2 regions of the Streptomyces solicamelliae genome follow, and region 2 is predicted to be linked to the other one. Evidence: riboswitches for the same ligand, from Rfam matches in the RefSeq annotation. Region 2 holds a riboswitch; the other holds the start of a gene.

Region 1 (3,832 bases), 2.3 Mb from region 2:
GCACGTTGACCAGGCCGCGCAGCGGCGAGCCGGACGGGCCGGCCGGCACGAAGCCGCCGTTCAGGGCGTGCACGGCGTGGGTGAGTTCGTCGGTGGTGGCCGCGAGGCGCGGGACGACCTGCTCGCAGGCGAAGCGGAGCACCGCCGCGACCTCCGGGCCGTACGCGTCGGGCACCGCGGCGACGTTCCAGTCCGCGTACTCCATCGCCTCGACCAGCTCGCGGGCCTTCGCCTCGGCCTCGTCGGCGGTGACGCGGGTGGCGGCCGACTCGTCCAGGCCCAGGGCCTCGCGCAGACCGGGCAGGGCCTGCGTGCCGCCCCAGATCTGACGGGCCCGCAGGATCGACAGGACCAGGTTCACCCGGGCCTCGCCGGTGGGCGCGCCGCCGAGGACGTGCAGACCGTCGCGGATCTGGGCGTCCTTGACCTCGCACAGCCAGCCGTCGACGTGCAGCAGGAAGTCGTCGAAGCCGTCGTCGTCGGGCCGCTCGTCCATGCCGAGGTCGTGGTCCAGCTTCGCGGCCTGGATCAGCGTCCAGATCTGGGCGCGGATCGCCGGCAGCTTCGCCGGGTCCATGCTGCTGATCTGCGCGTACTCGTCGAGCAGCTGCTCCAGGCGGGCGATGTCGCCGTACGAGTCGGCGCGCGCCATCGGCGGCACGAGGTGGTCGACGAGTGTGGCGTGGACGCGCCGCTTGGCCTGGGTGCCCTCGCCGGGGTCGTTGACGAGGAACGGGTAGACCAGCGGCAGATCGCCCAGCGCCGCGTCCGGGCCGCACGCCGCGGACAGGCCCGCGTTCTTGCCCGGCAGCCATTCGAGGTTGCCGTGCTTGCCCAGGTGGACCATTGCGTCCGCGCCGAACCCTCCGTCCTCGGCTCGGGCGGCGATCCACCGGTAGGCGGCCAGGTAGTGGTGCGAGGGCGGCAGATCGGGGTCGTGGTAGATCGCGATCGGGTTCTCGCCGAAGCCGCGCGGCGGCTGGATGAGGATCAGCAGGTTCCCGCGGCGCAGGGCCGCGAGGACGATGTCGCCCTCCGGGTTGCGGGACCGGTCGAGGAACATCTCGCCGGGGGCCGGGCCCCAGTGCTCCTCGACCTGCTCGCGCAGTTCGGCGGGGAGTTCGGCGTACCAGCGCTTGTAGTCGGCGGCCGGGATGCGGACGGGATTCCGGGCCAGCTGCTCCTCGGTGAGCCAGTCCTGGTCGTGGCCGCCGGCCTCGATCAGCGCGTAGATCAGCTCGTCGCCGTCGCCGGAGACCAGGCCGGGGATGTCGGCCGTCGGGCCGAAGTCGTAGCCCTCGGCGATCAGGCGCCTGAGCAGCTCGACCGCGGAGGCCGGGGTGTCGAGGCCGACCGCGTTGCCGATCCGGGAGTGCTTGGTCGGGTAGGCGGAGAGGACGAGCGCCAGCTTCTTCTCGGCGTTCGGGATGTGCCGCAGACGCGCGTGGCGGACGGCGATGCCGGCGACGCGGGCGGCGCGCTCGGCGTCGGCGACGTACGCGGGCAGGCCGTCCTCGTCGATCTCCTTGAAGGAGAACGGGACGGTGATCAGACGGCCGTCGAACTCGGGGACGGCGACCTGGCTGGCGGCGTCCAGCGGGGAGAGACCCTCGTCGTTCTCCTCCCACGCCTCCCGGGAGCCGGTCAGGCACAGCGCCTGCAGGACGGGCACGTCGAGGGCGGCGAGCGCGCCCGCGTCCCACGCCTCCTCGTCGCCGCCGGCCTGCGCCTCGGCGGGCTTGGTGCCGCCGGCGGCGAGGACGGTGGTGACGATCGCGTCCGCACCCTTCAGGCGGTCGAGCAGCTCCGGCTCGGGGGCGCGCAGGGACGCCACGTACAGCGGCAGGGCCTGCGCGCCGGCGTCCTCGATCGCGTCGCAGAGGGCGCCGACGAAGGCGGTGTTGCCGCTCATGTGGTGGGCGCGGTAGTAGAGCACGGCGATGGTGGGGCCGCTGTCGTTCCTCCGCGCACGGTCCAGCGGGCCCCAGGTCGGCGCGGCCGTCGGGGACTCGAAGCCGTGGCCGGTCAGCAGCACGGTGTCGGACAGGAAGCGGGCCAGCTGCTCCAGGTTGTCCGGGCCGCCGTGCGCCAGGTAGGCGTGCGCCTCGGTGGCCACGCCGACCGGCACGGTGGAGGCGCTCATGAGCTGGGCGTCCGGGGCCTGTTCGCCGGTCAGGACGACGACCGGCTTTCCGGCGGCGAGGATCGTGTCGAGCCCCTCCTGCCAGGCGCGGACGCCGCCGAGGAGGCGGACGACGACGAGGTCGGCGTCGTCCAGCAGACCCGGCAGGTCGTCGGCCGGGAGGCGGGACGGGTTGGCGAAGCGGTACTCGACCGGGCCGCCGGCCGCACGGGCGCTGAGCAGGTCGGTGTCGGAGTGCGACAGCAGCAGGATTCGCATGCGAGCGCTGGCCTTCCTCGGGGTTTCCGCGCCCCGGGTGGTCTGGTGGACGGCAGGGAGTTCCTGACTCACCGTCCCCCCGGTGTCGGCGGGGGCCGGCTCACAGTGGCGGGACCGCGCCGGAATCTCACCGGGCTTCCTCCCCGGGGTCCTTCGACCCCATGCCGTCTGCATAGTAGATCCTGGCCGCGGCGGGCCGGGCGGGGCCGCGGAGTCGACCGGATCACACCTCGTGGAAGGCCGGTTTCCCGTGGGTATGCTCGCCGCCATGCCGCCCACCCCACGCACCTCGCCCGAGTCGGGCGAACCTCTCATACGGGACCGAGGCGACGCCTGCCCCGGGGCGCTGCGTCTGCACCCCGCCGACGACGGGCGTCTGGCCCGACTGCGCCTGCCCGCAGGGCGTTTGACGATACGTCAGCTGGAGGTTCTGGCCGACGCGGCGCTCCGGCTCGGCGACGGGCAGGTGTCCGTCACGTCCCGCGGCAACGCGGAGCTGCGGGGTCTCGGCGACGGCTGTGGGGCGGAGCTGGCGGCGCTCCTGGCGGACGTGGGCCTGCTGCCCTCGGCGGCGCACGAACGGATCCGCAACATCGTGGCCTCCCCGGCCGCCGGCCTGGACGGACTCGGCTGCGCGGACGTGCAGTTGTGGGCAGGGGAGCTGGACACGCTGCTGTGCGCGCAGGAGTGGACCCCGTCCCTTTCGGGCCGTTTCCTCTTCGTCCTCGACGACGGCCGCGGCGACGTGGCGGGCCTCGGCGGCGATGTGACCTTGATCGCAGAGCCGGACGGCACGGCGCTGCTGCACGTCGGCGACGAGGCGTACCGCGTCGCGGCCGCCGACGCCCCCCGCGCGGCCCTGGCCGCCTCGGACGCCTTCCTGCGCGCGGCGCGGGAGAGCGGGGCGTGGCGGGTACGGGAGCTGCCCGAGGACGAGGCCCTCGACCTCGCCGCCGCGCTCGCCCGCGCGGGCGTGGACGCCGAGCGCGTCCCCGTACCGCCGCCGCTCCCGCAGGGCGCGCCGCCCGTGCCCGGGGTGCTCGGGGCGGACGCGCTGTACGTGCTCGCGCCGCTCGGGCGGTTCACCACGGGCCAGTTGCGGGCGCTGGCGGCCACCGGCCCGGTGCGGCTCACGCCCTGGCGCGGGGTGGTCGTGACCGGCGCGGGCGCCGGGCGGCTGCCCGCCCTGGCCGCGTACGGCCTGATCACCCGCCCCGACTCGCCCTGGACGGGCGTCGGCGCGTGCACCGGCCGCCCCGGCTGCGCCAAGTCCCTCGCGGACGTCCGGGGCGACGCCCTCCGGGCCGCCCGCGCGAGCGCCGGGGCGGCGGGCCTGCTCCCGGTCTACCTCTCCGGCTGCGACCGCCGCTGCGGCCACCCGCACGGCGACTGGGTCGACGTCCTCGCCACCGCCGGCGGCGACTACCTCGT
Region 2 (3,832 bases):
CCGGCCGGCCGCGTAGAGGGCCGCACCGACACCGATCAGGGTGGTGACGGCCGCTGCCGTCGCTGTAGCCGGGCGCACCGTTCCAGTGTCGGCACGGGTGCCGCGGCGTGCCAGCGGACGCGGGGCCGGCGGAGTGACCAGAATCTCATCGGGGCGGGTCCGGGCGGGGTTTCCGGCAGGGTGGACGAGTGCGGCAAAACCGGCACATGCCGCCCGCTCTCCCGCGACTGCGGGCGTGACCGGCGGTCGCACCCCTCTCGTTCGAGTGACCCACGGGCACCCCGAGGGCGAAGCGGAACCACTGGATACCGGATGGAGACACCCCACCGCCTGGCCCAGTTCATCTTCCGTTCACCCAGGTTGCCTACGTTCAACCAGCCACTGACGTCAAACGATTGCCTGGGTAAATGGAACACATCACGCTGCTGCTCGCCATTGTGGTCGTGACAGCTCTCGTGTTCGATTTCACGAACGGTTTCCACGACACCGCGAACGCGATGGCCACCACCATCTCGACCGGTGCACTCAAGCCGAAGACGGCGGTGGCCATGTCCGCCGTGCTGAACCTCGTCGGCGCCTTCCTGTCCGTCGAGGTCGCCAACACGATCTCCAAGGGACTCGTCAACGAGGAGGGCATCCAACCGGAAGTCATCCTCGCGGCACTCGTCGGCGCCATCCTCTGGAACCTGGTGACCTGGCTGGTCGGCCTGCCGTCCAGCTCCTCCCACGCCCTGATGGGCGGCCTCATCGGCGCGACCGTCGCCTCGATCGGCGTCAGCGGCGTCAACGGCGACGTCGTCCTCACGAAGGTCCTCCTCCCGGCCATCGCCGCCCCGCTGGTCGCCGGCCTCGCCGCGATGTTCGCCACCCGCCTCTCGTACCGGCTCGACCGGAACGCCGGCGGCAAGACGACGGAGAAGGGCTACCGGGCCGGCCAGATCGCGTCCGCCGGTCTCGTCTCCCTCGCGCACGGCACCAACGACGCGCAGAAGACGATGGGCATCATCACCCTCGCCCTGGTCGCCGGCGGCGTCCTCGCCCCCGGCTCCAACCCGCCGGTCTGGGTCATCGTCTCCGCCGGTCTGGCGATCGCGCTCGGCACCTACCTCGGCGGCTGGCGCATCATCCGCACGATGGGCAAGGGCCTGACGGACCTCGAGCCGAAGCAGGGCTTCGCCGCCCAGACCAGCGCGGCCACGGTCATCCTGGCCTCCTCCCACCTGGGCTTCTCCCTCTCCACCACGCACTCCTGCTCCGGCGCCGTCATGGGCGCGGGTCTGGGCCGCAAGGGCGGTGTCGTCCGCTGGTCGACGGCCACCCGGATGTTCGTGGCCTGGGGCCTGACCCTTCCGGCCGCGGCGCTGGTCGGCGCCGGCGCCGAGTACGTCGCCCGCCAGGGCGACTGGGGCGTGGCCGCCGTCACGGCCTTCCTGATCACCTCCTGCCTGGCCATCTGGGTCATCTCCCGCCGCCAGGTCGTCGACCACACCAACGTCAACGACGTCGACGACGAGCCCGCGGGCGTCGTCACCACGGCCATCGCCGCCGTCACCCCGCCGCCGGCCGGCTCCGTCGCCGCCGTCGCGGACGAGGGCCTCAAGACCACCATCCCCACGCCGGCCCCCACGGACCCGGCAGCTCCCCCGGCCTCCGCCGCCGCGGTGTAAGGAACGAACGACATGAAGATCGACTGGGCAGCTCTCGGCTCCGTCTTCGGAGTCAGCCTCGTGGCGACCGTCGCCCTCGTGGGCCTCTTCACCCTCGGCGTCGTCGGCCTCTCCAAGCAGGAGCAGGCCGCCGCGCAGGGCGGCTCCGCCACCCTGGCGCGCACCGGCGCGTACGCCTGCTTCGCACTGTGCGCGGCGGCCGTCGCGTACGGCATCTATCTGATCGTCGCCTGACGATCCGGGAACCACCGGCCGGGCGGGCCGCACCTTCGGGTGCGGCCCGCCCGGCCGTCGTGTCTGTGGTGCTTCGCACAGTGACCCGTCGCAGGTCAAGGGTGAGTTGACGGCTGTTCGCGGGGCGTGGTGGACTCACGGGGCCATTACGGCGGCAACGAAGAGGAAGCCCGGTGCGAATCCGGCGCGGTCCCGCCACTGTGACCGGGGTACGAGACAGTCCCCCGGGAGCCAGGAACTCTCGCCGCCGGTCACGTCGAGCCAGGGCGCGGACCCTGAGTGAGGACAATGCGCCATGCCTGGCCGCAGCACAGCCACAGCTGTCTACGCGTACGGCGCCACCGCCGGTCTGGTGGCCGATCTCGCCCTGGGCGACCCCCGCCGGGGCCACCCCGTCGCCGCTTTCGGCCGCGCCGCCGGAGCGGTCGAGCGGCTGCTCTGGCGCGACCACCGCGGCTGGGGCGCGCTGCACACCGCCGTCTGCGCGGGCGGCGCGGCCGCCGCGGGGGCGCTCGCGGCCCGGGCCGTACGAGGCCGGGGCGCCGCGTCCGTGGCGCTGACCGCCGCCTCCGTCTGGGCCGTCGTCGGCGGCACCACCCTGGGCCGGGAGGCCCGCGCCATCGGCGGCGCACTCGCCGCCGGCGACCTGGACGTCGCCCGCGAGCGGCTGCCGCATCTGTGCGGCCGCGACCCGCAGTCCCTGGACGGTCCGGCGATGGCCCGCGCGGTCGTGGAGTCGGTCGCCGAGAACACCTCCGACGCGGTGGTGGGCGCGCTGGTCTGGGGTGCGGTGGCGGGCGTGCCGGGCCTCGTCGGCTTCCGCGCGGTGAACACCCTGGACGCGATGGTCGGCCACAAGTCGCCGCGGTACCGCCGGTTCGGCTGGGCCTCGGCGCGGCTCGACGACCTGGCCGGCTGGCCCGGCGCCCGGCTGACCGCGGCGCTCGCCGTCGCCGCCGGCGGCGACCCGCGCGGCGCGGTCCGCGCCTGGCGCGCGGACGCGGCGAAGCACCCGAGCCCCAACGCGGGCCCGGTGGAGGCGTCGTTCGCGGGGGCGCTCGGGGTACGTCTCGGGGGCACGCTCGCGTACGGCGGCCGGGTCGAGCACCGGCCGGTGCTCAACGGGGCGGGACGGGCGGTGGCGGTCGCCGACATCGAGCGGGCGGTGACGCTGTCGCGCCGGGTGACGGCACTGACGCTGGGGGTCTGTGTGGGCGGCCGGATGATCGTGAACGCGATGAAGCGGAGGGGTGCATGAGAGGCGGGGGGCTGCTGGTCGCCGGGACCACGTCCGACGCGGGCAAGAGCGTCGTCACGGCCGGCATCTGCCGCTGGCTGGTCCGGCAGGGGATCAAGGTCGCGCCGTTCAAGGGACAGAACATGTCCCTGAACTCCTTCGTGACCCGGGAGGGCGCGGAGATCGGCCGGGCGCAGGCCATGCAGGCGCAGGCGGCGCGGGTCGAGCCGACCGCGCTGATGAACCCGGTGCTGCTGAAGCCCGGGAGCGACCGGTCCAGCCAGGTCGTGCTGATGGGCAGGCCGGTCGGCGAACTGAGCGCCCGCGGGTACCACGGGGGCCGGCAGAAGGAGCTGTTCGAGCCGGTGCTCGCCTGCCTGGATGAGCTGCGGAGCACGTACGACGCGGTGATCTGCGAGGGCGCGGGCAGCCCCGCCGAGATCAACCTGCGGCGCACGGACATCGTCAACATGGGCATCGCGCGGGCGGCGGAGCTGCCGGTGGTGGTCGTCGGGGACATCGACCGGGGCGGGGTGTTCGCCCAGTTCTTCGGCACGACGGCGCTGCTCGCGCCGGAGGACCAGCGGCTGATCGCCGGATACCTGGTGAACAAGTTCCGCGGCGACGTGACGCTGCTGGAACCGGGGCTCGACATGCTGCACGGCCTGACCGGGCGGCGGACCCTCGGCGTCCT

The links. Region 2 has a riboswitch for cobalamin ahead of ABZO31_RS06905 (cobalamin biosynthesis protein). Riboswitches for the same ligand answer to the same signal wherever they lie in the genome.
Region 1: linked by a shared signal. The riboswitch ahead of cobN (cobaltochelatase subunit CobN) and the one ahead of ABZO31_RS06905 (cobalamin biosynthesis protein) in region 2 are both predicted to bind cobalamin.

Annotation. Positions count from the first base shown of each region.
Region 1 covers NZ_CP160404.1:3,792,952-3,796,783, forward strand. The annotation lists gene cobN (cobaltochelatase subunit CobN) at 1-2,401, opposite strand, end outside; cobalamin riboswitch at 2,438-2,582, opposite strand; gene ABZO31_RS17675 (cobalamin biosynthesis protein CobG) at 2,658-3,832, shown strand, end outside.
Region 2 covers NZ_CP160404.1:1,486,802-1,490,633, forward strand. The annotation lists gene ABZO31_RS06890 (alpha/beta hydrolase) at 1-78, opposite strand, end outside; gene ABZO31_RS06895 (inorganic phosphate transporter) at 408-1,667, shown strand; gene ABZO31_RS06900 (hypothetical protein) at 1,680-1,901, shown strand; cobalamin riboswitch at 2,037-2,165, shown strand; gene ABZO31_RS06905 (cobalamin biosynthesis protein) at 2,197-3,159, shown strand; gene ABZO31_RS06910 (cobyric acid synthase) at 3,156-3,832, shown strand, end outside.